2 linked regions of the Acetivibrio cellulolyticus CD2 genome follow. The protein of the gene in region 2 interacts with the protein of the main gene of each other region in a pairwise test. Links are inferred from orthologs where the notes say so. Each region holds a gene or a part of one and is shown on either strand. Other genes may lie near its edges. The genes, in order: pheT and secD.

Region 1 (16,224 bases), on a different replicon or contig from region 2:
CACACTACATGGCTGTTAAAAGAGCTACGGAGTATATAGAAGTTAATTTTAAGCAAAAGATTACCCTTGAAAAGTTGGCTTTAATTGCAAATCTCAGTCCGACATATTTCCATAAAGTTTTTACTGATACCTTGGGTATAACCCCAACAGAATATGTAACAAAGGTAAGGATTGACAAGGCAAAGGAGCTACTGGTCAAGACAAACCTTCCGGTATATGAAATTGCATTTGAATGCGGATATGAAAATATTCCATACTTTAGCTATACATTTAAGAACAGGATTAATTTGGCACCTAGTGAATTTAGAAAGCGCTACAGTTATTTTATGTAGAATGAAGTATTGCTATAAAACAAAAAAGGTTGGCAAAAAGTACAAGATAGTTTCATATGCTAAATAACAGGAAGTTTTTTATTATGGAGGCTATATGAAACAAGCTAGGCGACTTGATAATGCACCACCATACCTGTTTGTTGAAATTGAAGAGAATATAAAAAAGGCTTTGGCAAATGGAGTAGATGTAATAAACTTAGGTATCGGGGATCCGGATATGCCAACCCCTGATTTTGTTGTACAGAAAATGACAGAAGCCTTAAAGAATCCAGCCTATCATTCGTATCCGGAATATGACGGAGCATTGGAGTTTAGATGCGCAGTGGCTCGATTCTACAAAAAAAGATTTGGGGTAGATTTGGATTCTGAAACTGAGGTGGTTGCTCTATTAGGATCAAAGGAAGGAATAGCACATATTTTCTTTGCCCTGGTTAATGAAGGAGATTTTACCCTTGTTCCAGATCCGCAATATCCTGTTTATGAGCTCGCTACAGCACTTACCGGTGGAGTGGCCTACCCTATGCCGCTTCTAAAAGAGAATGGATTCTTTCCTGATCTTTCAATAATCCCTAAAGAAGTTATAAAAAGGACCAAGATATTATTTGTTAATTATCCTAATAATCCGACAGGTGCAGTTGCAGATATGGAACAATTTCAAAGTATAGTTGATTTTGCTCTTAAACATGATATTGTAGTCTGCAACGACAATGCATATTCTGAATTTACATATGATGGAATAAAAGCTCCAAGCATTCTAATGGCTAAGAATGCAAAGAATATAGCTGTAGAATTTCATTCCTTTTCAAAGTCATATAATATGACAGGCTGGCGACTGGGATTTGCTGTTGGAAATAGGGATGCTATATGCAAATTGAAAAAAATGAAGAACAATATAGACTCGGGAGTTTTTACAGCTATACAGATTGCTGGTGTAGAGGCGCTGGAAAGCGGTGATAAATCTGTTGAGAATATGCAAAAAATTTATGCAAGGAGAAGAAATATTGCTATTACAGAGCTTAAAAAGCTTGGTTTTGAATTTGTTGTTCCGAAAGGAGCATTCTATTTTTGGGTTAAAGTTCCTGATGGGTTTACTTCAAAGAGCTTTACAGCTATGCTATTGGATAAGACTGGAGTGGCAGTTGCACCTGGAAACGGGTATGGTCAATATGGTGAGGGTTATATAAGAATATCGCTAACAATTAGTGATATCAGGCTAAAGGAAGCCTTTGAAAGAATTGAAAAACTTGGATTATAACATATAACATATTTTTGAAGCTGTTTACAATAATTGCAAACAAAATCTCCGGGACATTTTGCCTCGGAGATTTTAGATAATTTTGATAAATTTTGCTTAGGAATGCTGAGAATATAACTTCTTTATTTCTATATCAAACTTTTAAGTCAATTTCTTTTCCAAAGAAACCAGACATTTTCTTTTCATAGTTGTTTTTAAAGTAATCACTTTTATCGGAGGATGATTTTGAGACTGTGGTGGTAGTACCGCCTGATACATATGATCTTCCGCATTCAGGACAGATGCTGGTATCAAGTTTAACTGATTGAGATATTATCTCACGGTTTTTACCGGTGGCGTCTGCAATCGCATTACTGACATGCTCCATTTCGTGTGACTTAACTTTTGCAGCAGAGTTTTGAGGGGCTATGTGGCCCGGAGTCTTGAAAGATACACCAGGGTCATTAGAACCATCAACATACTTGCGACTTTTGCATGTCTGGCATTCAACTTTTCCTGTAGTTGATTTTGCATCAACTTTTGAATTTTCACATTGAGGAGCATTTATTGAACTGTTTGCACGATTCATGGAACCATAAGCCGAGATGTTATTTGGTGCATTATTGTAATAACCGTTATTTTGATAGTTTAGCGAGATGTTCATAGTTATCACCTCTACATTACAATTATATCACAGCTGCCAATTTTTTAAAAGGTATAAAAGTACTGTTCCAAAAGTGCTTTTTTATGATAAAATAAGATTTATTACTTTATTATTATATGGGAGGTTAACATGGAATTTTCGATAACTGGTATAAAAAGAAAAGCCAAAGCACAAATTGGGGGTAATGCCTTTAATGCTTTGTTTTTAGCGATGATATTTATCTTTGCATTTGTACTCATTCCTTTTGTTTTTAAAGGTATTGGTTGTGCTATTGCATTTTTACTTATGGGACCTATATTTCTTGGCTTTTGTATAATATTTCTTTGTATTTCCAGAGTTGATAAAACTCCAACTGAGGAGATGAAGAAAGGGAAAGTATTCGCACCACTCGGTTTGGATTTTATTCATGCATTAAAGTCTATTGAGAATGGGAATCCGTACCAGGCTAGCTTGTCGTTGGCATTTTGCGGGTTTAAACACTTCTTTAAGGCTCTTGGACTACTATTATGGAACACGTTGTTAGTTTTTCTATGGTCTTTTATCCTTGTTGTACCTGGTGTAATCAAGGCAATTAGCTTGAGTATGAGCTTCTTTATTTTAGCAGATGATCCTTCAGTTAGTTTGTCAAAAGCCATGGTGCTTAGTGAAAAAATGACACAAGGGCACAAAAAGGAGTTATTTTTATTTGGATTAAGCTTCATACTATGGATACTGTTTACAATAGTTTCTTTAGGGCTGGCTAGCTTTGTTACATTGCCTTATATTATGACTTCATATGCCATAGTTTATGATAACTTAAAAAAAGAAAGTATAAGTAAGGGAATTATAGCAGAAGATGATATTGTATCTCTAAAGGCTTGGGAATATTAATTTTTATGAAGCAAACTGATGTTGCCTCTTAAGCAGCATCCTGAACGTATTACACCTGTTGGTGTCATATAACAAGTAGGATATGCCGGTTTATAGCCGTTATATGCGGATATAGGTGGTACCGCAGAGAATGCTTTCGTTCCTTTTTGGGAACGAAGGCTTTTATTTTGACTCTTTTGGGCGTTGCATTTCATCCCATCAAACGAGCATTTCGTCAGAAAGTGTTGTGTTTTATCCCAGTATTAGGTAAAATAATTAAAACAATTAAAACAATATGAAAAATTTAAGAGACACATTTTAGATGACTTATTATTAAAGAACGTGGGGTAATTGAATGGGAAATACATCAGTTGAAATCAGGGTGTTGAACGAAAGTGAGAAAAGAGTTAGAGACCTTGTAAGGAAATTGGATAACGTGCATGCACAACTACAAAATATAAGAAATGTTTTAGATTTGGATATAAGAAATACTCAAAGAATAGACAATTGTATGTGTAGTCTCATAAAAGAACTGGAAAACAACTGCAATAACCTTAACAAATTTGCATCTTTTATTAAAGGTGCGTCAAAAGATTATGAGGATTCAGAAAAAAGCGTTAAGGGTCTTCTAAATAATATTGAGAATAAGACTAAAACTATACGCAGGGAAATATCAGATTTTTGGGATGCAGGCAAATCTAAATTAGATGAGCAAACAGTTAAAATGGATGGGGTAAAAGAGTTTGCCCAGAAAGTGATTGACTGGGGAGGAAATTTTGACATTCTGAATAAAGTTGATGAGACAGTCGACTATCTTACAAATTTGGTAGACACGAATATGGAGGATATGTTCGAATATTTAAATAAAAAAGCAGATGAATGCTTTAATGAGTTTGAAGATTTCACAGGGATTAGCGAGAAAAATATGGTCTACAACTTTATAAAGGACAAGATGAAGGAGAATATAGGTATCCTTGAAGGAGGAGTTGACGAGGTAGTTGACATGGTTGTAGGAATAGTAGCATTAGCAGTGAAATTCGATCCAAAGTTTTTAAGCTTAAGAATAAGTAACGGAATTCAAGATATAATTATTAATCCTGACAAATATATTAATAAGGCTAAGGAACTAAAAAATACAATAGAATATTTGGTGAAACACAGGGGTGAAGTTGTTCAATTGATTCTTGAAGAGGCAGAGAATTATGGTAAGGAGTTAGGAGATGATCCTTATAAGAGGGGACAAGTAATTGGACATATTGCTGTTTTTATAGCGTCACTATTTATTGGTGGAGGAGAAGCAAAAGTAGCATCTAAAGCAGAGGATACAATAACTGTGGGTAGTAAAATCGAAAGACTTTTATCTAAGGCAGAACTGAAAAGGCTTACAGTTGGCAAGTCACCGGAGGAAATTGCCGAGATTATGGAATGTATCGGTAAATATGGTGATGATGTTTTGAAAGTGATTAAAAAGGGAATTGATCCTGAACTTATAAAAAAACTTGATGATATCGGTATAAAGCCAGGAGACTATGAAAAGTTAGGCATTATAAGCAGAGAAAGTGCAGAGGCTTTATTAAAAAAAGAGAAAGAAATTCTAGAGTCTTTAAATAGTATTTCAAAAAACTTGAAAAGACGAATTGAAGCTGAGGCCGATTTTGTGCTAAGATATTCAGATAGTGAATTAGAAGATATAGTTAGGAAGGGTAAGAATTTAGGACTTGACGATAAAACAATAGAAGATTTTTTGTTTACAGGATCAAGACAGAAAAAAAGTATTGATTCAGTTGAATTAATGACACAGATGGAAAACTATGTTACTCTTATTTCTAAAAGAGGCTTCCCTTATAAGTTTGGATCACATGAGGAGTTTGTAGAGTTTAGTAAAAGTTTAAAAAAATTACTTGAAAAATATAATATACCTGGAGATGACATATATATCCAAGGTTCAAGTTTGAGAACTGCAGCTTCAAAAGATGTTGATTTGGCAATATTTGTGGATGAGAAGAAATTTAATCAATTATATGATGAGATGGTAGAGGGTATAAAATTAAGGACTAAACCGGGTTCAAAAGTTCGAGCTAATCTTTTGAAAAGTCTTGAGAAAGGAAAGGCAGATGGTAGGATAAACTCGTATTATTTTAATAAGGTAAATGGGAAAAACGGGCCTTCTTTTGGACAGGAATTATTTGAACTTGTCGACTTTACAGATATGGGGCGGAATTGGGAAAAGGGTACAGGACCCTTTGATATTTCGTTAATAGTTAAGGGAAAAGGGTTTGATGTTGGGCCGTTTATGAAATGTCCCGATTAAAAACTTACCTCAATAAAGGATGCAAATGGTTGGTCGAAAATGCGCCTAGGGTTTTAATTTAGTTCAAGAAACCCTTTGTGGAAGGAGAATACAAAATGGGGAATTATTCTAAAATACAATATGAACTTTTTGGAGAGAAAATCAGCAAAGAGGAGGCTGATAATAACGAGTACTACGAAATAGCATATTATAATGAAGCCGAGAAAAGAGTAAAAGTAGAATTGTTTGAAAATAAACAGCTTAGTCAACTTGTTTATCCGGACAAAGAACCTCCTTTTGAAGAAATAATCAGGGAGCATTTAGAATGCTACCCGAATATGAAAATGGAAATAGAGACACCAAAGGTATTTTTAGATGATGGAGGATATAAGTATACTTCATATATATACCTGCTACACAAAAATTTTGAGTTAGTAAAGGAGTGTTATTTCGATAAGGATGATAATTTGCTAAGAGAAGTCGAGCTGGATGAAAATAATAAACCTATTGTGATAAGTACTTATGTATATGATGAAAGTGGTGAACTTATAGAGGTAATAGAAGAAAGTCCTCAAGGAAATACAGTTGGGGGCTTGGATTTTGGAAATCCTCAGAAATTTTAAATTGGGGGCTTGAGACAATGCGAAGACAGGTCATTATTGGAGATATACATGGCTGTTATGATGAAGTGCAGTCTTTACTCGATAAAGTCGGATTGAATAAGGATGATGAAATAATTACAGTTGGAGATTTCTTGGACAGAGGGCCTAAATCTCTAGAAGTTGTAGAATTTTTAAGGAACAATGCAAATTTTTATTCAATTGTAGGAAATCATGAGAGAAAACATTTAAACAAAATTTATAATTACGCTCAGGAAATTACTAAACTAAAGCTTGGTCAGTATTATGAGGGAACAATTAATTGGATTAAAAACTTACCATACTACTATGAAAATAATGACGTGATAGTAGTTCATGCAGCATTAATTCCAGGTGTAAAGATGGAAAAGCAGCCACAAGAAGTATTATGTGGCTCTACTTCCGGCGAAAGGTATTTAGAACAAATACTGAAGGGGAAATACTGGTATGAAGTATATGAGGGAGATAAACCTGTAGTGTTTGGGCATCATTGTGTTGATAACCCGCTAATTTATAATGATCTTGTTTACGGCATTGATACTGGCGCATGTCATGGAGGATTTTTAACTGCAATTACTGTACCTGATTTTAAAGTATATTCGGTAAAGGCAAAAGAGGATTATTGGGAAGCTGAGAAGAAGAAATGGCAGAAATCGGTTGTGGTTAATCGACCTTGGAAAAGTATGAAATGGGAGCAGATTGAAAATGAGATTGAGCGATTTAAGAAATGTGAGGAAGAAGATATAAAAAAATATGCCAATGTATTGGAATTGTGGGTGAAGGAGCTAAAAAATTCTATTCCTAAAATAGTTAAAGCTATAGAGCAAATTACTAAACAAATATTAATGGATTATGGAGAAACTGGTTTTGGCGAGGTTTCCAAAAAGCATATTCTATCCTCATTTCTTTTTACATGTTATCATGGAAGACTAAATCTTGATGTTGTATCAAAGAAGTGTATATCACCTGAAAAGACACTGGAAATGGCTAAAATCCTAGATATACTGGTAGCAGAAAATCCCGAAGATTTGTCTTAAATTCTTCCACTATAAAAATATAAAAAAACACTTATTGCAGTTGAAGGGAATTTGTGTTACAATATTCCGTAATATTCATTAATTGAATGCGATGATAGAGATGAGTAAACGGTTGAAGCTGATATAAGAGAGAAGATATCATCGGCTGAGAGTATCTTTATAAAGCAAACTGTTGAAGTTCCCTCTTAAGCAGCATCCTGAACGTATTGTACCTGTTGGTGTTATATAACAAGTAGGAGATGCCGGTTTGCAGCCGTTATATGCAATGAGAGCTTATATGCTATTGGCGTATAAGAACATGGGTGGTACCGCGGAGAATGCTTTCGTCCCTTTTTGGGAATGAAGGCTTTTTATTTTGCCTCTTTTGGGCGAGACTAAATAGGCAAAATACTAAAAAGCAAAAGAGCCTTGATTGGATTGATAAAATTATAAATACGGATTAAAGGAGGAGTCTAAAGCATGAAAGAGCAGTTGAATAATATTAGAGTTCAGGCTGAAAATGAACTGGCTGCTGCCGAAACAATACAGGATATGGAGAATATCAGAGTAAAGTTCTTAGGAAAGAAGGGTGAACTCACTTCTGTGTTAAGAGGTATGGGAGCACTTTCAGCAGAAGAAAGACCTGTAATTGGGCAGATTGCCAACGAAGTAAGGGAAGCTCTCGAAAGCAAAATAGAGGACATTAAGAAGAAGCTTTTAGCAAATGAAAGAAATGCAAAGCTTGCACAGGAAGTTATTGATGTAACTATTCCTGGAAAAAGGAAAGTTTTAGGAAAGAAGCATCCGCTTACAATGGTAATGGATGAAATTAAAGATGTTTTTATTGGTATGGGCTATGAGATAGCGGAGGGTCCTGAAGTTGAAAAGGATTACTACAACTTTGAGGCTTTAAATTTGCCAAAGAATCACCCTGCAAGAGATACGCAGGACACATTCTATATTAATGAAAATATACTTTTAAGGACGCAGACTTCACCTGTACAGATAAGGGTTATGGAGAGCAAAAAGCCACCTATAAAGATTATCTGTCCTGGACGTGTTTACCGTTCTGATGCTGTTGACGCAACGCATTCACCGATATTCCATCAGGTAGAAGGTCTTGTTGTTGATAAGGGCGTGACAATGGGAGACCTTATCGGGACTTTAAAGATTTTCGCAAAGAGTCTGTTTGGTGAGAAGACTGATATTAGGCTTAGACCACATCACTTCCCATTTACCGAACCAAGTGCCGAGGTTGATGTTTCCTGCTGGACTTGTGGAGGAAAAGGCTGCAGAGTTTGTAAGAATGAGGGTTGGATTGAGATCCTCGGAGCGGGAATGGTTCATCCAAAAGTACTTGAAATATGTGGTATAGACCCTGAAATATACAGTGGATTTGCTTTTGGACTTGGAGCTGAGAGAACTGCAATGGGAAGATTTAATATTGACGATATGAGATTATTGTATGAAAACGATATAAGGTTTTTGAAACAGTTCTAAGCTTGATAATTAAAATTGCGAAAGGAGTAAAAAGGTTATGAAGGCACCGCTTAAATGGTTAAAAGACTACGTTGACATAAATGTGACCCCTAAGGAATTTGCTGATGCAATGACTCTGTCGGGATCAAAGGTTGAAGGAATAGAGGTACAGGGAGAAGAAATCAGTAAGATAGTTGTAGGAAAAATTATAGAAATTGAAAAGCACCCCGATGCAGATAAACTACAAGTTACAAAGGTTGATATAGGAAGTGAAGTAATTCAGGTTGTTACAGGGGCCCAGAATATAAAGCTCAATGACTATATTCCGGTAGCGCTCGTTGGGGCAACTCTTCCGGGTGACAAGAAAATATCAAAGGGGAAGCTTAGAGGAATTGAGTCAAACGGTATGATGTGCTCAATTGAAGAACTGAACCTCTCGAGAGAAGACTATCCTGATGCACCTGAGCATGGTATCTATATACTTGAGCCTGGACTTGAGCTTGGCAGTGATGTAAAAGAGGTAATGGGAATTAATGAAACTACCATAGATTTCGAAATTACTTCAAACAGACCGGATTGTCTAAGTATAATAGGCCTTGCAAGAGAAGCAGCTGTTACTTTAAAGAAGGAATTTAAAAAGCCTCAGGTTAAAGTGTTGGAAAAGGGCGACGAAGCGAAAAATTATGTTTCCGTTGAAATTAAAGACCCTGATTTGTGTCCAAGATATGCAGCTAGAGTTGTTAAGGATGTTAAGATAGGACCTTCACCTAAGTGGATGAAGGAAAGACTTAGAGCTGCAGGAGTAAGACCTATTAACAATATTGTTGATATAACCAACTATGTAATGTTAGAGTATGGACAGCCAATGCATGCTTTTGACTTAAAGGATGTTCAGGGAAACAAGATAATTGTAAGAAGAGCATTTGATGGAGAAACTCTTAAGACTCTTGATGATCAGGACAGAAATTTAGATTCATCCATGCTTGTTATTGCCGATGAAAGCAGAGCTATAGCTGTAGCAGGAGTTATGGGTGGAGCGAATTCCGAAATTTCAGATAATGCAAAGGCTATCCTGTTTGAATCTGCAAACTTCGAAGGAACCGCTGTAAGACTTGCTGCAAAGAAACTAGGACTGAGAACAGAAGCTTCAGGCCGTTTTGAAAAAGGTCTCGATGTGGAAAATGTTATACCGGCTGTTGACAGAGCAGTACAGTTAGTTGAAGAGCTAGGAGCAGGTACTGTTTGCAAGGGTATTGTAGACTGCTATGTGAAAAAGACTGAGCAGGTGACAATAACATTAAGACCTGACAAGATCAACGCTTTCCTTGGTACAAACATTTCAAAAGAAGAAATGGTAAGTATTTTGAAAGCTTTAGAATTTGAAGTAGATGGAAGCGGCATAGTAAAAGTACCAAGCTTCAGACCGGATGTTGAGAGAGAAGCGGATATAGCTGAAGAGATTGCAAGATTTTATGGATACAACAATATAGAGGCAACATTGCTATCGGGCAAGGCTGCAACTCTTGGTAAAAAGACATATAAGCAGAGTATAGAGGATTTGATTAAGGATACAATGATTTCTTGTGGTTTATATGAAGCCTTCACCTATTCATTCACCAGCCCTAAGGACTTCGATATGATAAATCTGCCTGAGGATAGTGCTCTTAGAAATGCTGTAGTAATATCAAATCCTTTAGGTGAGGACTTCAGCATTATGAGGACAACAACTATTCCTGATATGCTGACAGTAATTAGTACAAATTATAACAGAAGAATAGAAGAAGCAAGACTCTTTGAAATGTCATTCGTCTATTTGCCTGAAAGCTTACCAATAAAAGAACTTCCAAAGGAGAAACCTATACTTACTCTTGGAATGTATGGAGAAACCGATTTTTATGATTTAAAGGGAACTGTGGAAGAACTCCTTTCAAGGCTTGGAATAAAGGAATACGAATTTGCACCGGTTAAGGATAATTCTTCCTTCCACCCGGGAAGAACTGCAAGTTTAATGATTAAAGGCGAATATGCTGGAATAATTGGTGAGGTTCACCCTCAGGTATCAGAAAAGTTCGAGTGTCCTGAAAGGACGTATCTAGGAGTAATTGAGGTGGAGAGCCTTGTTAAAAATTCTGCATTGGAATCTCAATATAAGCCGCTCCCAAAATTCCCGGCGGTTTCAAGAGATATTGCAATGCTTGTTAAAGACGAGATAATGGTAAAACAGATAGAAGATATTATAAAACAAAGGTCAGGCAAGATACTTGAAGATATCAAATTATTTGATGTATACAAGGGTAAACAGGTGCCGGAAGGTATGAAGAGTGTAGCCTATTCCATAACCTTCAGAGCCTCAGATAGGACGCTTACGGACGAAGAAGTGGGTAAGACTATGACAAAGATCCTTGAGGGATTAAGAACTAACCTTGAGGCACAGCTTAGAGAGTAATTAAGGTGGCGAGTGGAAATAAAAAATGCCGGTATCTATGATCAGATACCGGTATTTTTTTATTCTACCTCTTTCGAACGAAGTGAAAGAGGCAAAATCGACGGGGCTAAATGCCCCCGAGATTTTGTTAGAAGGGGCTCTGTGTTGAAGTGTATTAGCTTTTTTCTTACTAAACCATTTGGTTTTCTGCCATCTGTATCATTTTTTTTACCATCTGTCCACCTATTGGTCCACCTTCTGAACCGTTGACTTTTGCGGAAACATCACCCTTGTAGTGATCATTGTTTTCCTTTACAAACTGTAGATGCCCTATTTCCTGTGCGCATTCCATCTTAAATTTTGTCAAAGCGTCCCTGCTTTCAGGAACTAAAGGAGTCTTTGGTCTAGACATATTATTCACCAACCTTAATTTTAATTTGGTTTACAATAATATTTTTTACGTATATTTAAAAATCTTGCATAGTAATTTTAGGATTTGTTATTAAATCTTTATGTTTTTCTCTGAAATTCGAATAATTGTAAGAGGTGTTATGTTATGAAACAAATTTACAATTAGTACTCCTGAGAAGGTACTACATAACACAGATATATTTACACATAATAAGGATAGTTGAAAGGATTTCAAGATATGGAGGCGGAAAATGCAAAAAGAAAATGAAGTATATAAATTTTATGAAAATTTAGATCGTTCAATATTTTTAGACAATGAATATAAAGAATATGCCGATTATGACAGTCCACTTCCAATTGGCTATGAGCAGACGATTTCTCAGCCGAGTCTTGTTTGTGAAATGACTTTAATATTAGGAATTGATAATAATAAAAAAGTTTTAGAAATAGGTACCGGTTCGGGATATCAAACAGCTTTTTTAGCCAATTTTGCAAAGGAAGTATATACAGTAGAAAAAATTGGGGAGTTATCTGAAAAAGCCCAAAAAAGGCTTAAGAATTTAGGCTACAATAACGTCAAATTCAATATAGGTGATGGAAGTAAAGGCTGGAATGAATATGCGCCATTTGATCGGATAATTGTTACTGCAGGTGCCGGAGCAATGCCACAGGAGTTGATCATGCAGCTTGACTCAAATGGAAGACTGTTGGTGCCTGTGGGGAAAAGAGGGTCGCAAAAGTTAATGCTTGTTGAAAAAGACATGCACGGAAACATTAAGGAGACTTCTCTTGGAAAAGTGACCTTTGTAGAACTTAAAGGGGATTATGGATGGAAAAATTAGAATACTCTATTGCTTTGAAACAAATCATTTGTTAATATATAGTCAATGTGTGACAAGTATTCATGGACATAGAAATGTCTCAAAATCAATTATATATTGGAGGTTTTATAAATGGAAAGAATTAAGTTTGACTATTCAAAAGCCAGTGAGTTTGTACAGGAAAGTGAAGTATGCTGTCTTGACAGCTTTATAAAATCAGCTCACGATATGCTCCACAATAAGACTGGAGCAGGTAATGATTTTGTAGGTTGGGTTGACCATCCACTAAATTATGACAAGGAAGAGTTTGCTAGAATAAAAAAAGCTGCAGAAAAAATAAAATCAGACTCTGACGCTTTGATCGTAATAGGTATTGGCGGATCATATCTTGGAGCTAAAGCTGCAATCGATATGCTTTCACATTCATTCCACAACGTAATGCCAAAATCAAAAAGAAAAACTCCAGAAATCTATTTTGTAGGAAATAATATTAGCTCTACATATATTGCTGATCTATTGGAAGTAATAGAAGGCAAAGAGATATCAGTAAATATTATTTCAAAATCCGGTACTACTACAGAGCCAGCCATTGGATTCAGGATTTTTAAGGAGTACATGGAGAACAAGTACGGAAAAGAAGGAGCAACAAAGAGAATTTATGCAACAACGGATAAAGCTAAGGGAGCATTGAAAAAGCTCGCAACAGAAGAAGGCTATGAGACTTTTGTTGTACCGGATGATATCGGAGGAAGATTCTCAGTATTGACAGCTGTTGGATTACTTCCAATAGCAGTATCAGGTGCAGATATTGACAGCATGATGAAAGGTGCATATGATGCTTATCAGCTTTATAACAACACAAACCTTGCTGAAAATGATTGCTACAAATATGCAGCAGTAAGAAATGCTTTATATAGAAAAGGTAAGTCAATTGAAATTATGGTAAACTACGAACCATCACTTCATTTCTTTACAGAATGGTGGAAGCAGCTGTATGGTGAAAGTGAAGGAAAAGACCAAAAAGGTATATTCCCTGCAGGTGTAGATTTCACAACTGATTTACATTCCATGGGCCAATATATTCAGGACGGACTCAGAAACCTTTTCGAGACTGTAGTTAAGGTTGAGAAACCAAGAAAGAATATTACAATCAAACAGGATAAGGATAATCTCGATGGTTTGAACTTCATTGCAGGAAAGGATATTGATTTTGTTAATAAGAAGGCTATGGAAGGAACTTTACTTGCTCACAATGATGGAGGAGTTCCAAACCTTATGATTACTATACCAGAGCTCAATGAATATTACTTTGGAAACATGGTATATTTCTTCGAGAAGGCATGTGGAATAAGCGGATACTTGCTAGGCGTAAATCCATTTGATCAACCTGGAGTTGAGGCATATAAGAAAAATATGTTTGCACTGTTAGGTAAGCCTGGATTTGAAGATGCTAAGAAGAAACTCGAAGAACGTCTTTCGAAGTAAAAATAGAACTTAGGCTATTCCTTAATAAAATGGGGCATACTTTTGAGGTTTGCCCCGTTTTTGTTGCCTTATGGAAAGTACAAGACTGTAATTTCGGGCCGTGATAAAAATCGTAGAGGAAATAAAACATTTCCAAGACCGCTGTTTATATATATGATCATATTGTTTAGCTTGTTAAGGCCCTTTTTTATACCCATTTTGCATATTTTCTCGCCCCTTAACAACTTGAACTCAAGGTCAAATGGCATCCAGATCTGCCCGCCATGAAAATGGCCGCATAATAGAAAGTCAACTCTACCAACAGGAAGTTGTAGAGCTATGTCAGGATTATGAGAAAAGGCTATATTTGCTGTTACATTGCTCTTACAATGCTCAAGGGCTCTTTTTATGTCATGGCGTTTAGATCGTAAGTCTTCTATACCAATTATATTATAAGCGCTTGATCCTTTCTCGAAATACAAAGAATCATTAAGAAGTACATTAATACCTCTTTTCTCTATTTCAGATATAAACATCAAAAGCCCGGCTTCATTTTTATAGAAAGCTTTATAATCATGATTTCCAAAGCATAGAAACACTTTATGATTACCTTTTATCTTTTCGAGAAAACTAAGAAAAGTAGGTATTTGTTTGACGTTGTCGATATAATCTCCTGTTAAAATAATAAAATCAGGCTTTTCTTCATCTACGGCATTAAGGATTTTTTCTATGCTAACTTTCAGAAATTTTATATGAATATCGGAAAGCTGAATGACCTTAAGATGTTTGGCACTTTTGGTTAAATATACTTTTTTAACTTTTAACATGGTTGTTTCAATACGCATATATATAAGAACAATAAAAATAATTGCTAAAATTATATACAAAAAACTCATCATATTTCTCCAGACATTATTTATAGATTCTACTATACATACTAATATACCAGCTAGTGCTTTTTAAAACAACAGATTTCTGGTTTTAATATCCTGTAGATTTGCCTGTGGTCAGAGTTATATAATTTTATTTGGGGGTGTGTATTATGTTTTTTGAAAAAGATTATGATTTGCTTCCTAGAACTTATTCTGTTAAAAGCTACAGGAGAAAAGAGTCAAAACTACTCAAAAGGTTGGCAAGTTTGAGTATGTTTCTATTGATTTTGTCCATAGCTGTTTTTGTGTTTATTCTATTTGTAGTAAAGTAATTAAATCGAAATATATTCATATCTCTATTCAGACTGTCTCTAAATTTGTATCGCAGCGGTAAGTGAAAGCAAAGTAATAATAGCATAATAATAGCCGCTGCGATAACTACAAATCATATACTTTTCTATAAATCTTTTAATATTGGATTTAAAATTTTTAATAATATACTAAAGTTAAGAAGGATTTTTGGAATAAATATAGAAATAATAATATGTAGTTTCTTTGATTTTTTATATCTCAGTTCAGGTAATATATTTATTCAAATAATTGTTTCCAATTTAGACTCAAATTAAAAGAAACCTAAATGTACCAGGAGGTGCTGTATGAAAAGTCGGTTAAAAAGATTTTTAAGTCCTTTGGGTATTGCTTACATCATTGTTGTTTGTATAACATTATTTGCTGCAATATTTATCTATGTAATGTCGGGTGGAAATATTAAATCGAGTATTTCTATGACAATCATTTGCTGTACAATTGCGGTTGTAATAAATGTAGCAACAAATATGACTTTTAAAAGAGTAATTAAAAATGTGAATACAGATATTGAAAAGGCAAGTCAGGGTGATTTTGTACATATGATTGCTACAGAAAATACAGGTATTATTAAGACGATATCTGTTGCTGTTAATTCTATAATAACTGAAATGCGTGCACTTGTTGAAAAGTTTTTTTCTATGTCCTCGCTTATTATGGAATCTACAGGTAAAGTGAGTACAGCTTCAGAAATGGCATCAAAGGCCATGAGCGAAATAGCTGTAACGGTGGACGAAATAGCTAAAGGAGCATCTTCGCAAGCGAGCGAAGCTCAGCAGGGTGTTTTTTTAGTGGATAAATTATCAGAGCAGATTAGTTTAGTATATCAAAGCTACAGCAGTGTTACTGAAGATACGAGGAAGATAAATGAGTTAAATAGCATTGGCCTTCAATCGGTTAAAGTGTTAAGGGATAAATCGAAAGAAAACTATGATACTACTGAAAAGATATTTTCAGTAGTCGAAAAGTTGACAAATAGTGCAAAAGATATTGGAAGCTTTGTTGAATCTATTGAGAATATAGCCGAGCAGACAAATCTCCTTGCTTTGAACGCGGCAATAGAAGCAGCTAGAGCTGGTGAGGCTGGAAGAGGATTTGCTGTTGTTGCTGATGAAGTCAGAAAACTTGCAGACCAAAGCAGACAATCAACCGAAGAGATTAATACATTAATGAATAGTATACAGGAAGAGTCTATGTTGGCAATTGAATCTATGGGAATTATGAAGAAAGTATCAGCTGATCAGAATACAGCTGTAAATAAAACAGACAGCGCATTTAGCGACATTGCTAATGCAATAGATTCAATAGTTCTTAAAATCAACGATGTTAATCAGGCAGTTGCAAAAATGCAAAATGATAAAAC
Region 2 (16,138 bases):
AATCATTATTAATAATAATAACTATTATTATGAGTATTTGCATTACTTCCTGTTCAGCTTTAAGCAGTGGAAAAGAAAATGCTGAAGAGGAAAATAAATACAATTTTATAGACAGCCAGGATGATGTGATTGATACAGGGCCTGTAAAAGGTGGGGTATTGAAGCTTTATTCTACAACCCCTGATACCTTGAATCCGATATTGACTAACAATTTATACGTTAGGGATTATTCAAGCTTTATATATGAAAGCCTTGTTGTCCTTGATAAGAGCCAAAAGGCTACACCTGTACTGGCTGAAAGGTGGGAAACTTCGAACGACGGATTAACCTGGACATTTCATCTGAGGGAAAATATATCTTGGCACGATAATATGCCATTTTCAGCTGGAGATGTTGAATTTACAATGAATGCGATAATCAGCAGCCCAAACAGTTCGTACAAGAAAAATGTAGACAATATAACTACATTTGCTGCTGTTGATTCAAAAACTTTTAGAATTGTGTTGAAAAATCCCAACTCTTTTACAGCAGAATTAATGACTTTCCCCATAATTCCAAAGCATTGTTTTGTTGGGCAGGACCTTGCAACTTCTGCAAAGAATAACAGCCCAGTTGGTACAGGTCCATATAAATTTGCGGAATATAAGCAAGGGGGTTACATTAAGCTTATAAACAATGAAAAATGGTGGAAGCTTGAAAAGAAAGATGAAAGCGCATTGAGTATACCGTACATTGAAGAGATAGATATCCGTGTGCACGATAAGACCAAAAGTAGCACAAGTGCTTTTCAGGGAGGAGACGTTGACCTTTTGACTATAGACAGGAGCTGGTGGTCAAAATACAACGGAAGATCGGATGTAACTCTTAAAAGATATATAAGCAACGAGTTTGAGTATATTGCATTTAACCTGTCAAATAAAATTTTAAAATTGAAGGAAGTGCGACAGGCTATTGCATATTCCGTTGATAAAACGAAAATTATTAATGATTTATTGCCTGGTGAGGCTGTTGCTTCCGATTTGCCGGTTATGCCGGATACTTGGCTCAATGACACAAAGGTTGTTTACTATAGCGCTGATAAGGAAAAGGCAAAGAAATTGTTGGCGGATAGCGGCTGGAAGGATAATAACGGTGTACTCTACAAGAAAATTAACGGGGTGAACACTTCGCTTAAATTAGAGATGCTTGTTAACGAGGATAATAAATTGAGACTTAAGGTCGCAGAAGAGATAAAAAATCAGTTAAAGGAAATAGGTATAGAGCTTACAATTAAGGAATTGTCCTGGGAAGACGAGTTCAAAAAGATTGATAAAAAGAAATTTGATATGGTGTTTATTGGCTGTACAATACCATCTACTACGGATTTGTCTTTTATGTATTCATCTGAAGGAGCAGCGCTGAATATTTCCGGCTATAAGAATGAACAAGTTGATAATTATTTAAAAATGATACTTAAAGAGTCCAACGAGTACAGTAAAAAAGCTTATTTCTTCAACATGAAGGAATTAATCAACCAGGATGTACCATGTCTGGGGTTATACTTTTATAATGATGCCATGATATATAGCAAGAGAATACATGGGGAGTTTTCGCCGTATTTATGGAATCGATATTTCGATGTGACGAGATGGTATATTCCAGTAAACAAATAGATATGAAAATTTCAAAGAACATAAGCACTGAAATTTTCTAAAATAGATTATATGAAAACTAAAAGTATTTATATATACTTTACAATCATTTGGAAAGTATATATAATCGTAAATATTGTGGAGAGAATTAATGGAAAGGTAATGATAATTATGATTTGGGCAGCTATAATTATTGCAATAATCGGCTTTGATCAATTTACCAAGTATATGGTTATTAACAGTATAGGTTTTGGTGAAAGGATACCTATAATCGATGGATTTTTCTATTTAGCCCATTGGCAAAATACAGGCGCTGCATGGGGGATTATGCAAAATGGAAAAGTTTTTTTAATTCCTGTTACAGTAATTGTGTCAATTGCACTGGTATATTTCATGTCTAAGTCAAAAAATAAGATGTTTAAGGCATCAATTTCAATGATATTAGGCGGAGCATTGGGGAATTTAATAGACAGGGCTTTTAGAAAAGGCGGAGTTGTAGATTTTTTGGATTTCCATTTTGGAACATACAATTTTCCAACTTTTAATGTTGCAGATTCATTTATAGTTATAGGCACAATACTTTTATCTATTTATATTTTATTTGTTATGAAGGATGAAAAGGTTTTATCTAAGGAATAAGATTTGTGAGGAATAAATTAGGAAGATGGGTATAGATATGGAAGAAATAAAGCTGGTATCTGAAGAAAGTGGAGTGAGAATAGATGCCTGGATTTCAAGCAGGCTTAAGGAGTATTCTCGTTCATACATACAAAAACTTTTAAATGATGGGCATGTTTTGGTAAATGGTTCTTTAGTTAAATCCAATTACAAGATCAAATCAAGTGATGAAATAACAGTTCAAATTCCAGAACCTGAAGTACTTGATATAGTACCTGAGAATATTGAAATTCCTGTTCTTTATGAGGATGAACATGTGTTGGTGGTTAATAAGCCTAAGGGTATGGTAGTTCACCCGGCTGCAGGCAACTACTCAGGTACTTTGGTGAATGCATTGATGGATTACTGCGGAGACAGTTTATCAAGTATAAACGGCGTAATAAGGCCAGGTATAGTTCACAGGATTGATAAGGATACTTCAGGGGTGTTGGTGGTTGCAAAGAGCAATGAAGCACACGAAAAACTGTCTTTAAAACTTAAAGACCATGATATAAACCGGGTTTATGTTGCACTGGTACATGGCATTATAAGGGAAGAGTCAGGAAAGATAGACGCTCCTATAGGAAGACATCCGGTTGATAGAAAGAAGATGGCCGTAAATACAAATAACGGTAGAAGAGCAGTAACGTATTTTAAGGTACTTGAAAGATTCAAGGATGCTACCTTGGTTGAGGTAAAGTTAGAAACAGGCAGAACACATCAGATAAGGGTTCATATGTCCTATATAGGCTATCCTATTATTGGGGACACAGTTTACGGAAAGAAAAAGGATAAGTATGATATAGGCGGACAAGCGCTCCATGCCAAAACTTTAGGTTTTGTTCATCCTGTGAAAAATGAATACATGGAGTTTGAAGCGGAGCTCCCTGAATACTTTAAAAAATTATTGGAAGAGTTAAGATGGGATAAATAGCAAGTTAAAATCAAATACCTACTTATAAAATACCTATAAAAATACCTATTTGGCAAGATTTATCTTTCCAAGATAGATTTTATGTGCTATAATATGGGCTGTAAATTTAACAATGGGGGGAAAAACGATGAAACATGTTAAGACTATAAATGGTTCAACATTAAAAGACAGTCTTAAAAAAGGCGGTTGCGGCGAATGCCAGACTTCATGCCAGTCAGCTTGCAAAACTTCATGTACTGTTGCTAATCAGAGTTGCGAAAAGAAATAATACAATAGTTAGGCTGTTAATTAATAGTAATAACAAAGAGTGAAAGGAAGGTTAAGCCTTTCACTTTTTAGTTATTGTAGTGTTAAGGAGATTGATTTATGATCCACAAGTTTTCGTTATTTGGAACAAATATTGTTGTTGATGTGAATAGCGGTTCAGTTCATATCTTTGACGATGTTGCCTATGAGGTCCTGGATTATTATGAAAATAACTCATCTGAGAGAATCATTGAGCTGCTTTCATCAAAATATAAAAGTGAAGATATCGGTGAAGCGATTAAGGATATAGATAGTCTTAAGGCAGAAGGAATGCTCTATTCTGAAGATATCTATAAAGATACTGTTTCCTTATGGGATAAAAAGCCGGTTGTAAAAGCACTTTGCCTTCATATAAGCCACGATTGTAATCTCAGATGTAAATACTGCTTTGCCTCAACCGGTGATTTTGGTGGACAAAGGTCTATGATGTCTTCGGAAGTGGGAAAGAAGGCTATTGATTTTATAATAAAGGAATCGGGCAGCAGAAAGAACCTTGAGGTTGACCTTTTTGGCGGAGAACCCTTAATGAACTTTGAAGTTGTTAAGGAGATTGTAGCCTATGCAAAATCCAAGGAGAAAGAGGCAGGCAAGAATTTCAGGTTTACATTAACTACAAATGCAATACTTTTGAATGAAGACATCAAAAATTATGTAAATGAAAATATGCAAAATGTAGTTTTAAGCATTGACGGTCGTAAGGAAGTAAATGATAAAATGAGGTACAGGGTAGACGGTACAGGATGTTACAGTGATATAATGCCTAAAATAAAGGACATGGCGGATTCAAGGGGACAGGATAGGTACTATGTAAGAGGGACATTCACAAGAGAAAACCTTGATTTTTCCAAAGACGTACTTCATTTGGCTGACGAGGGCTTTAAGCAAATATCAGTTGAGCCTGTAGTTGCAGGAAAGGATTCAGGCTATGATTTGAGGGAAGAAGATCTTCCTAAGCTCTCTGATGAATATGAGAAGTTAGCTTTAGAGTTCGTTAAGCGCAAGAAAGAAGGAAACGGATTTAACTTCTTTCACTTCATGATAGATCTGTCTCAGGGGCCATGTATTGCTAAAAGGCTCAGAGGGTGCGGTTCAGGACATGAATATGTTGCAATAACGCCTGAAGGTGATATATACCCATGCCATCAGTTTGTCGGCAACAGTGAATTTAAAATGGGCAATGTTACAGAAGGCAAACTCAATACTGAGATTCAGGAACATTTTAAGGGATGTAATGTTTATACCAAGGAAGAGTGCAGCAAATGCTGGGCAAAATTTTACTGCAGCGGAGGCTGTGCAGCAAATGCACATCAGTTCAATAACGACATAAATATTCCTTATAAGGTTGGATGTGAGCTTGAAAGGAAGAGAGTAGAGTGTGCTCTTTGGATAAAATCTCAAGGGATGTAGGAAACAGTATAACCTTTTGACAATACTATTTATGGGAAGGATGGTTATATGGGCATTATCACTTTGGAGGATTTGAAAAACAACGAGGAAGTTAAGACTCTATTTGAAATAGCGGACAAGCAGCTTGCCGAATTAGGCTATACAGAACATTCTTTCAGGCATGTAGGACTGGTGTCGAAGGTCGCAGGTGACATAATGGAGACATTGGGGTTTGGAGAGCGTGAAATAGAGCTTACACGAATGGCCGGATATCTCCATGACATAGGTAATTCGGTAAATAGAGTTGACCATGCCCACTCAGGTGCAATTTTAGCTTATCAGATACTTACGAAGATTGGAATGGGAAGTAAGGAAGCAGCAGAAATTATGCTTGCAATAGGTCATCATGATGAAGGCAGCGGAGGTGCAGTAAGTGCAATTTCAGCAGCATTGATACTTGCAGATAAATCTGATGTTCACCGTACGAGGGTAAGAAATACTGATATAGCTACATTTGATATTCATGACAGGGTGAATTACGCTGTTGACAGCTCAAAGATTTATGTGGACAAGGATAAGAAGATTGCAGTCCTCGAACTCCATATAGATACCGATATCTGCCCTGTAATGGACTACTTTGAGATATTTCTGATAAGAATGACAATGAATAGAAGAGCTGCAGAGTTTTTGGGTCTTAAGTTTCAACTTATTATAAATGGTACTCATTTACTATAAGAACCTAAAAATAACATACTAGAGTAGTTGATTTTTATTGACGTGCAAATTTTATAGATATATAATATTTTCATGTGGACAAGATGAAAAGGGGGAATTATACAGATGAAAGGCAACTACGGAATAAAGTCCATTGTGCTAATTATCATTATAGGTTTATTGACCTATATTGCAATTGCAGGGCTCACAATTCCAGGGACAGGAGTTAATATTGAGAATGTAGAAGAAAGCATCAGGTATGGTATAGATATCAGAGGAGGCGTCCGGGCAGTATTAACAGCTCCGGAAGGTGTAAATCCTACTGATGATCAGATGGAATCTGCAAGGCAGATAATCGAAAACAGGTTGAATTATAAGAAAATCTACGATAAAACACTTTTATTGGAAAAGGCGAATAAGAGAATTATACTTGAAATTCCTTATCAGGCAGGACAATCGATAGATCAGGATCCAAGAAAAGCAATAAATGAAATAGGTATGACAGCGTTGCTTACATTCAGGGAAGTAGACAAGACACAGATTAATAAAGAAACTGGCGATTACCTTCCTTTAGATGGTGATAAGATCATACTTAAGGGAGCGGATATAAAAAAAGCGACACCTGAGGCTAATGCCAATACTGGTGAGGTATATGTAGCCCTGACTTTAAGCGATGAAGGTGCAAAGAAGTTTGAAGCGGCTACAGCAAGACTCGTTGGTCAGCCATTAGCTATATTTATGGATGAACAAATGATCCAAGCTCCGACTGTTGACGAGAAGATATCTGGAAACAGTGCAATAATTAGAATGGGTAAAGCAGGTGGTAAGGATTCAGATGCACTTACAAAGGAAGCAACTGATCTTGCCAATACAATAAATGCCGGTGCACTTCCGTTCAAGCTTGTATCAGAAGATTTAAATTCTATAAGTCCTACACTTGGTAAGAGTGCGCTTAATGTAATTTTGCTTGCAGGTTTGGTTTCAATGATTCTGGTTGGTCTGTTCATGCTTATACGCTATAGACTCCCTGGAATTGTAGCAGTTTTAGCTCTTTTATTCTCGATTGTAGCACAGATAATGATTATATCATATTCGCATATGTCACTGACATTACCAGGTATTGCAGGTATTATCCTGACGATAGGTATGAGTCTTGACGGAAATGTTATAATATATGAAAGAATCAAAGAGGAAATAAGAGCTGGTAAGACCATACAGGCTGCTATTGAAGTAGGATTTAAGAGAGCATTTACAGCTATATTTGATGGTAATATTACTATATTGATTGCGGCCGTTGTACTTTATACTTTGGGTTCTGGAGCAATACAATCATTCGCCTTTACTTTGGCTCTTGGAGTATTGTTAAACTTTGTAACCTGCGTATCCATGTCAAGGACTATGCTTCAAGCTGTGGCAGGTTTCAAATTTGCTAAGAGTAAATGGTTATATGGAGTGAAGGGAGGCAAATCAAATGTTTGATTTTATTGCCAATAAAAAATATTTCTTTTGTTTTTCAGGATTAATCTTCCTAGTAGGTATAATAGCTTTAATAATTCATGGTGGTTTTAATCTTGATATTCAGTTTCAGGGCGGTACAATACTTGAAATTCAAATGGCTGACTCAAATTTTGATATAGCAAAAGCTGCTGATGTTGCAAAAACTGCTACAGGCAAGGTTGTATCAGCTCAGCACTCCTATACATTAGATGCAAGCAACAAAAATACAAGAATTGACCTTCTTGTTCTGAGTGTTTCATCTAAGGATAAGCTTTCTGATGGAGAGCGTGATGAGCTTGTTAATGCCATTAGCAAGGAGTTTAAAGTTAAGGAAGGCGCTCGGATAGAAGAAAGATCCGTTGGAGCTTCAATGAGTAAAGAACTTGCTGGCAAAAGTATGTGGGCTGTTATACTTGCATGTATTTTGATGCTGATTTATGTATGGATTAGATTCAATGCAATGAATGGTCTTCTTGCCGGATTTGCTTCTATAGTTGCTTTAGTTCATGACGTTGGAGTTATGCTTACTCTATATGCCGTATTGGATATTCCGTGTAACGAATCATTTATAGCAGCAATTTTGACTATACTCGGTTATTCTTTGAATGATACTATTGTTATTTTCGATAGAATAAGAGAAAACAGTTCTCTCCTCAGGAAGGAAAGTCTTGCTTCTCTTACAAACAAGAGTATCTGGCAGACAATGAGCCGTACTTTATGTACTGCCGCAACTACTGGTATGTGTGTTATAATAATATTTATTTTTGCTTGGTACAATAAGATAGATTCTATAATGGAATTTATATTACCTCTTTTAGTTGGTATGATAAGCGGTGTATACTCAACTATATTTATTGCAAGTCCTGTATGGGTAATGTGTAAGGAATGGCAAGCAAAGAGAAAACTTGCTGCAAAACCTGCAAAAGCTTAAAAGAATTGTTAATGAGAAACTCGGGGGCATTTAGTCCTCGAGTTTTTTTGATGTTAAGAAAGTGTATTTCTTTCTTGCATCAAAAAGTCTACCGAAGGGCCGTTTGCGGCAGAGGAATACCCCTGGCTATAATATTTATAATTATACTGGTTGATTTTTTCTTTTTTTTGTGGTACTATTTTTTCATAATCTGGCAGTATCATTTATGAACTGCACAGAAGTGGAAACTACTAATTTAATTGCTATTAACACTGCTTTGATCCTAATTGGACAGGGACAGGATTGATTAATTTAAGGGCTTTCAATATTTATATTGATTGATTAAAGTCAGTTCTTGTCGAACTGGCTTTTATTGTTATATTGGGATCTGAAGTATTGTAAAATAATAGAGGATATGCAAGTTTAGACAGATTATGATGGGGGAGTGATGATGTGATGAAGGATAAGTTTACTGTTTCAAACTTTCAGGATTGCAAAAGAAATGGGAAAAAGATTACGATGCTTACAGCATATGATTACCCGACAGCAAAAATAATGGACGAATCTGGTATTGATGCAATTCTTGTTGGGGACTCGCTCGGTATGGTTGTTTTGGGATATGAAGATACTACAAGAGTTACTATGGATGACATGGTTCACCATACAAAGGCTGTTGTTAGAGGAACTAAAAAAGCTATGGTTGTTACAGACTTGCCTTTTTTATCTTATCATAAGGGCATTTATGAAAGTGTAAGCAATGCAGGAAGGCTTGTTTGTGAAGGTGGATGTAAAGCAGTTAAGCTTGAGGGCGGCGAAGATGTTATAGAAGATGTGAAAGCAATAACTCGCGCAGGAATACCCGTTATGGGACACCTCGGCTATACTCCACAGTCAGTAAATATTTTTGGTGGGCATAAGGCGCAGGGCAAAACTATAGAAACTGCGAAGAAGATATATAAGGATGCTCTAATGCTTCAAGATGCCGGAGCATTTGCCGTTGTACTTGAATGCGTTCCGCATAAGGTAGCAAAATACATTTCTAGTAAGCTGGATATACCGGCAATAGGGATAGGGTCGGGTGCAATGTGTGATGGACAGGTGCTTGTAGTACATGATATTATTGGAATGTTCAGGGAGTTTACTCCTAAGCATACAAAGAAATATGTTGATATGGGTAATGCCCTGGAAAACTCCGTTAGAAGCTATGTAAGTGATGTTGTGGAAGGTAGTTTCCCAACAGAAAAGAATTCATTTACTGTTGAAGATGAAGTAATTGACGCTTTAGACAAGCTTGGATTATAGTTGATAAATGTTTGGAACTATACAATATTAAAGTATGGGGACATTAGAGAGGGAGTAATAATATATGAGAGTAATTGAGACAATCAACGACTTGAAAGCAGTTAATAGGTCAAATAAAAGTTTGGGAAAAACAGTTGGTTTTGTTCCAACTATGGGGTATTTGCATGAAGGTCATTTGTCGCTTGTAAGGAGGTCAGTACATGATAATGACTTTACTGTGATGAGTATTTTCGTTAATCCGACTCAGTTTGGACCAAATGAGGATTTTGAGAAGTATCCAAGGGATATGGAAAGGGATTTACGGTTGGCAGAGTCAGCAGGTGTCGATGTTGTATTTGCACCAAGCGTAGAAGAAATGTATCCGGCTAAATACAAGACATATGTTGATGTAGAAGATATAACCAATGTACTTTGTGGACTGTCGAGACCGGGACATTTTAAAGGCGTTACTACGGTTGTGAGTAAACTATTCAATATTGTGGAACCTAATAAGGCGTATTTTGGTCAAAAGGATGCCCAACAGGTTATTGTGATTAAGAAGATGGTAAGAGACCTAAATATGAACCTTGAAATCATTGCATGTCCTATAGTTCGTGAATCAGATGGTCTGGCGATGAGTTCTAGAAATGTTTATTTAAGCAATGAAGAAAGAGCAGCAGCACTTATTCTTTCCAAATCATTGTCTGAGACTGAAGTGCTGATAAAGCAGGGCGAAAAAAATAGAGAAAAGATTGTTGAATATATAAAAGACAGAATAAAATCGGAAAAGCTTGCAGACATTGACTATATTGAGGTTGTGAGCACTGATGGGTTGGGTCAAGTAGAAAAACTAGAAGGAACCATATTAATAGCTTTAGCCGTTAGATTCGGGAAAACAAGGCTTATAGATAATATCATAGTGGAGGTCTGATTATGTTTGTAAATATAATGAAATCTAAAATCCATAGAGCAAGAGTAACAGAGGCTAATCTTAATTATGTTGGGAGTATAACCATTGATGAGGATTTGATGGACATTGCCGATCTAATGAAGAATGAAAAGGTTCAAATTGTAAACAATAACAATGGAAATAGATTTGAAACTTATGTAATTCCAGGAGAGAGAGGCAGCGGGATGATCTGCTTAAATGGTGCAGCAGCAAGACTTGTGCATCCTGGAGATGTAATAATTATTATTTCCTATGGATTGTTTGAGAAGAATGAAGCAAAGGAATATAATCCTAAAATAGTTTTTGTAGATGAAAATAATAAGGTGGTTGAAATAAAAGATAAAGAACAGCATGGAGAAATTTATAGCTAGGAATTATTTATAAATAATTCCTAGCTATCTTTTAGTAAAATAATCGATTACAAGTCCTCCGATAATAAACTCTGCCAGAACAACAATGCTATTTTTTACAATAGAAGTTCCAATAAACTTTATATAACTGTCAAAGTCAAGTACAGTCTGATTAAGTATTAGTAGTATTGTACCTATTCCAAGCAATACTAGAGCAGCCAGAGTACCATATTTGATAAGTGATTTGGAAAAACTGTTAACCTTTGTGAATTCTTCAAAAATCTTTTCTATTCTTTCAGAATGCAGCTTTCTTGAATTATTAGTTTGCATAGTTCTGTACCCCCTTCTATAAAATTTTGACCTCGTGAAACTGATTTGTAACTAATTTTGATACTTCTAAGTATAAAGCCGATTCCCTATAAGACTGTTTTTAGTTTAGTCATAAGAGAAAAAGAGGCGTTACTTTTTCAAGCACGCTACTATAGAAGGTTAACATAAATTTGTTTTGATTTCAATACAAAAAGATTACCAGTGTTATTTGGGAGTATAAAGAAGTAGTTATTACGCAAAAAATTAATGTACTTGTACAAAAAATATGGTATAATTTTATATAAAGCTGTCATATTAACTGATAAATAGGGTGAAAATAGTGAAAAAATTATTTATCAATCCTTTCGAGTTAGTTCCAGGTATGAAAATCGCAGAAACAATACTAAATGATTATGGTGCAATTGTTATTTCTGAAGGCACCATTCTTGATGATCACTTAATAAATAAACTTGGGAATTTAGGTTTATACAGGCTGCAAATTTTTGTTGGGGATGATGTTAAAGTTGAAAATCCTGATTCATTTACGGAAAGTTATAATGAAAGCGTAAGTGATTATAAAAAGATAATCAGCGATATTGCCAATGGAGTAGACTTAAATCCTACAAAAATAGATAACGTAGTTAATTCAGTACTGCAAAGAGTTGAAGAAAAAAGAGATATAGTTAGTTGTCTCAATCAAATCAAAAGTGCTGATGAGTATACTTATACGCACAGTGTAAATGTATCTCTTATTTCAATGCTTATTGGTAAATGGATGAAATTTGAACCTGAAAGAATCAAGTTGCTGGTTCAAGCTGGTTTATTGCATGATATTGGAAAAACCTTGGTGCCTTTAGAGATTTTAAATAAGCCAGGTAAGCTAACCCAATTAGAGTTTGCGGAAATGAAAAAGCATACTGTTTACGGTTATAGGATTTTAGAGAAGGTTCCCTCTATAAGTAAGGATGTTTTGGCAGCGGTTTTAATGCATCACGAGAAAGAAGATGGAACTGGTTATCCTACAGGGCTAGGTGGAGATAAAATAAATATGCTTGCAAAGATAGTATCTGTTGCTGATATTTATGATGCAATGACTTCAAACAGAGTATACAAGGATAAGGAAAGCCCATTTGAAGTATTTCAATTAATTGAGGAAAATTCAATTGGAACACTAAACCCAATAGTAGTCAATGCTTTCTTGAGCAATATAGCAGCTTATTATATTGGAGACAAAGTCAAACTTGCCAGTGGAGAAATTGGAGAAATTGTATATATCAATCCGAGATGTGTATCAAAGCCTATAGTGAAAGTAGATGATAAGTATATAGATATGCTTACGGAAAAAGATGTTAAAATAAAGGAAATTATTTAGCAAAAGGGTGGAAGTCGCTTCCACCCTTTTTAAATGTCTATTTTGCATCAAATAAGCTTTAAGAAAAAGTAGTAGTGGAAGTTGTATTTTTTTCACTGTTAATTTCTGATCCTGAAAATTTAAATACAAAAGAAAAAGAAATTGAGACAATTGATATCATTATGTGACATATAATTTGGTGTATGCTGTAGAATTTATCAATATAAGAATGAAAATAGTCATATATTATCAAAATACAGTATTTGCTATCGAAAACTTAATATGTAAATTGTTTTGGCAATAATATATAATATTTAGGTAGTTACATTTTTTAAGTTTGGAGAGGAGGACAAGTATGTTAAGCAAGTATTTAGAGAGTAGAGTTGAATTGGATTTGGCTGAAGGAACGTCAACTAATAGCAAGATTCAACTTGAATACTATCTGATTGAAAGTGAACATAGTCAGAATTACGATTGTTGCGGAGACAAAGTATATGGGATTGAGATCATCAAGAAAGAAAGCGACAACCATGCAGAAAGCGAAATAGTTAGAAACCTTTCCAACAGCAAAGAAAACACCAAGGGGATATTGAGCATATTAGCTAAGAATACAGTAACACCAATTGGACTTTCATTTGTATTGGACGATCTTATGGCGCTATAAAGAATATACAAATTGTCAAGTTCTTAAAGAGCAAAAGGCTCTTTTTTTTTATGTTTTTAAGTTGGGTCAAAAAAGGCTAGATCGTGAAATTCTAGCTGAAGTTATATTTTCAGCTATTCCTTAGCCATTAATTATTAGTTTTAGACGAATACAAAAAATGATATAATAAGTATTATATTTCTTTTGCATATAAAGGATGTGAGGATATTGCTTATCCGTGAAGAACTTGAAGAACTTGAAAAAAAGACGCTTTCTCCATTTGCTCAGCTGAGTTGTCAATCTAGAGGAAGGCAGGGAGAAGAAATAGAATGTGACATTCGAACTAAATTTCAAAGGGATAAGGATAGAATAGTTTATTCGAAGTCTTTCAGAAGATTGAAGCATAAGACACAGGTGTTTATATCTCCGGAAGGTGATCATTATAGGACAAGACTTACACATACACTGGAAGTATCTCAAATAGCAAGAACAATAGCAAGAAGCCTTAGATTGAATGAAGATCTTACTGAGGCTATTGCTTTAGGGCATGATCTAGGACATACGCCTTTTGGACATACTGGCGAAATTGTGCTTAATTCCATATGTCCTCACGGATTTCGACACAATGAACAGAGTTTAAGGGTGGTAGATGTAATTGAGAGGGAGAACGGGTTAAACCTTACATGGGAAGTGAGAGACGGTATTAAAAACCACACTGGTGACGAAATTCCTGCCACTTTGGAAGGACAGATTGTAAGATTTGCTGACAGGATAGCTTATATAAACCATGATATTGACGATGCCATACGAGGGGGAATAATATCAAATGAAGATCTTCCTAAGGAGTGCTCGAAAGTTCTTGGGTATAGATCAAGTGAAAGAATAAACAACATGATAGTAAACATCGTTGAACAAAGCAAGCATGTAAATGAGATAAGAATGAGTCCGCAAATTCAGCAAGCAATGAATGAACTTAGAGAATATATGTTTAAAAACGTATATATTGGTTCAAAGGCTAAAAAGGAAGAAATAAAAGCGCAAAATATAGTCAAGGAGCTATATATGTATATAAAAGCTGCTCCAGAGTTGTTGCCAACGGACGCAAAAGGATTACTTCATAAAGATGGTCTGGACAGAGTTGTATGTGACTATATAGCAGGAATGACCGATAGGTATGCAGTTAAGAAATTCCGTGAGATTTTTATTCCTGAGTCATGGAATTAATATTATTGATAACAAGTAAGGAATAGCTGAAAGTATTACTTCGGGGCTGAAGCTATTTTTTCAGCATTCATGAGCGTCTCTTTTTCTTTTTGCCTATGATAAAAATATGGGTAAGGAGAATTTGGAGACGTTTGTTTTTTTTACAAAGAAAAAAGACCAAATAGTAATTAAATTTTGCGTTTGAAGTGCTTATACGTATAATTTGGCAGTAATATTGAAAAAATATCTAAAAATATTTATTTTTTAAAAGAAGGATAATTTATTTTTGTGTAGAATAATAATTGAGTTTGTTAGGGAGTGGGAAATAATTTGCCTTTTTTTCCTTGGTGGCAATTAAAAAAGCTTAGAAGCCATGGAAAAACAAATAGAAAGGGTGGCAACTGTTGGAAGTTGTTGAAGAAGGATTTTTATTATTGATGGTATAATAAAATACCACAATACTAAATAATTTAAAATTGACAATAAAAAGAAGGATTATTAATAATAATGTCGAAGAATTATTAAGAGAAACATTGATTTGCTATAGAGCCAGTGCAGTTTTGCTTAAAAAAGGAGATGTAGCTGAAAGAAGAGATTAGAATGTTTGTGAAATATCCGGAAGAATTAATAGAAGAAATTAGAATGAATAACGATATATTGGATGTTGTCGGAGAATATGTAAAGCTCGAAAAGAAGGGAAAGAACTATTTTGGGCTTTGCCCGTTTCACCGGGAGAAAACACCATCGTTTAGTGTAGATAATACAAAGCAGATGTATCACTGTTTTGGATGTGGCAAGGGAGGGAGCGTAATCCAGTTTGTTATGGATGCGGAGAACCTCGATTACATAGAAGCTATAAAACTACTGGCTGAAAAAGCCAGAATTACATTACCTGAGGGCGAGAGTGAGGAAGAAAAAAAGAGAGCTCTTAAGACTCAGGAGATTATAAAAATAAATACTGATGCTGCAAGATTTTATTACGAGCAGTTAAATGATAAAAAGAATTTAGATGCAAGGGATTATCTTCAAAAAAGAAAAGTTAGCGAAGGTGTTATTAAAAAGTTTGGATTGGGTTATTCTTCAAATGAATGGAATTTATTATACAGTTTTTTGAAAAGTAAGAACTATAGTGATGAGGACCTGATAAGCAGTGGCTTAATACTTGCAAAAAAAAGCGGTGATGGTTATTTTGACAGGTTCAGGGGAAGAGTTATGTTTCCCATATTTGACTTAAGGGGAAACGTTATAGGATTTGGAGGCAGGGTTTTAGATGATTCTCTTCCAAAGTATATGAATTCACCTGAGACTCTTGTCTACAATAAAAGAAGGAATTTATATGCACTGAATTTTGCCAAAAATTCGGGTGAAAAAAGAATAATTGTTGTTGAAGGTTATATGGATGTAATATCCCTTTACCAGTTTGGCATAATAAATACTGTAGCTTCTCTTGGAACAGCATTAACTGAAAGCCAGGGAAGAATACTAAAAAAGTATGCCGAAGAGATAATTATTTCATATGATGCTGATACTGCAGGCCAGGCAGCTACTATGAGAGGGCTGAACCTACTTGATGATATAGGTTGCAATGTAAAAGTATTGTTGATTCCGAAGGGTAAGGACCCCGACGAATTTATTAAAGCTAATGGAGCAGATGCCTTTAAAAAATTAGTGGATAATGCGTTGTCATTAGTTGAGTATAAGATTAAGGTATTAAAGTCACAGATTGATACAACTGCTATTGACGGCAAAATTAGCTTTTTGAACAAAGCCGCAGATATTCTTTCTAAGATAGACAACAGTGTGGAGCAGGAGATGTATATAAAAAAGATATCGCAAGAATATGATATAAGTCAGGAATCTATGTTTGCGGAAGTAATAAAGCGAGTTAAGCCTAAAGGTAATTATAAACCTGCTATAAAAATTGATAGCACTAAGATTAAACCGGTTGGAAATAAAACAAAAAGTGATGAAAATAATCTGGTTCACTATGAAAGAATTATTTTGTCGCTTTTAAGTA

What was found.
Region 1: the proteins of secD (region 2) and pheT interact in binary tests that used the Escherichia coli proteins (3 or more experiments, as listed by UniProt). The link is inferred for Acetivibrio cellulolyticus CD2 from one-to-one orthologs.

Annotation. Positions count from the first base shown.
Region 1 is NZ_JH556659.1:894,608-910,831, forward strand. The notes cover bases 8,231-11,254. They hold pheT (phenylalanine--tRNA ligase subunit beta), read left to right. Parts: upstream 8,231-8,560; coding sequence 8,561-10,948; downstream 10,949-11,254. Other genes in these bases: pheS (phenylalanine--tRNA ligase subunit alpha), read left to right, coding at 8,231-8,523; ACECE_RS0223910 (alpha/beta-type small acid-soluble spore protein), read right to left, coding at 11,118-11,254. Also shown: ACECE_RS0223860 (AraC family transcriptional regulator), read left to right, coding at 1-332; ACECE_RS0223865 (LL-diaminopimelate aminotransferase), read left to right, coding at 427-1,587; ACECE_RS28745 (hypothetical protein), read right to left, coding at 1,721-2,230; ACECE_RS0223875 (DUF975 family protein), read left to right, coding at 2,360-3,100; ACECE_RS0223880 (hypothetical protein), read left to right, coding at 3,435-5,390; ACECE_RS0223885 (hypothetical protein), read left to right, coding at 5,486-5,992; ACECE_RS0223890 (metallophosphoesterase family protein), read left to right, coding at 6,010-7,044; more of pheS, read left to right, coding at 7,504-8,230; more of ACECE_RS0223910, read right to left, coding at 11,255-11,339; ACECE_RS0223915 (protein-L-isoaspartate(D-aspartate) O-methyltransferase), read left to right, coding at 11,590-12,180; ACECE_RS0223920 (glucose-6-phosphate isomerase), read left to right, coding at 12,292-13,644; ACECE_RS0223925 (metallophosphoesterase), read right to left, coding at 13,713-14,468; ACECE_RS31380 (hypothetical protein), read left to right, coding at 14,666-14,827; ACECE_RS0223935 (methyl-accepting chemotaxis protein), read left to right, coding at 15,152-16,224.
Region 2 is NZ_JH556651.1:117,429-133,566, forward strand. What follows is about bases 4,993-7,930. They hold secD (protein translocase subunit SecD), read left to right. Parts: upstream 4,993-5,754; coding sequence 5,755-7,107; downstream 7,108-7,930. Other genes in these bases: ACECE_RS0200515 (HD domain-containing protein), read left to right, coding at 4,993-5,649; secF (protein translocase subunit SecF), read left to right, coding at 7,100-7,930. Also shown: ACECE_RS0200490 (peptide ABC transporter substrate-binding protein), read left to right, coding at 1-1,652; lspA (signal peptidase II), read left to right, coding at 1,803-2,270; ACECE_RS0200500 (RluA family pseudouridine synthase), read left to right, coding at 2,308-3,222; scfA (six-cysteine ranthipeptide SCIFF), read left to right, coding at 3,350-3,490; scfB (thioether cross-link-forming SCIFF peptide maturase), read left to right, coding at 3,589-4,935; more of ACECE_RS0200515, read left to right, coding at 4,984-4,992; more of secF, read left to right, coding at 7,931-8,056; panB (3-methyl-2-oxobutanoate hydroxymethyltransferase), read left to right, coding at 8,492-9,337; panC (pantoate--beta-alanine ligase), read left to right, coding at 9,402-10,247; panD (aspartate 1-decarboxylase), read left to right, coding at 10,250-10,636; ACECE_RS0200545 (hypothetical protein), read right to left, coding at 10,661-10,945; ACECE_RS0200550 (HD-GYP domain-containing protein), read left to right, coding at 11,265-12,296; ACECE_RS0200555 (DUF6514 family protein), read left to right, coding at 12,631-12,939; ACECE_RS0200560 (deoxyguanosinetriphosphate triphosphohydrolase), read left to right, coding at 13,147-14,142; dnaG (DNA primase), read left to right, coding at 14,722-16,138. UniProt on the Escherichia coli protein: Part of the Sec protein translocase complex. Interacts with the SecYEG preprotein conducting channel. SecDF uses the proton motive force (PMF) to complete protein translocation after the ATP-dependent function of SecA.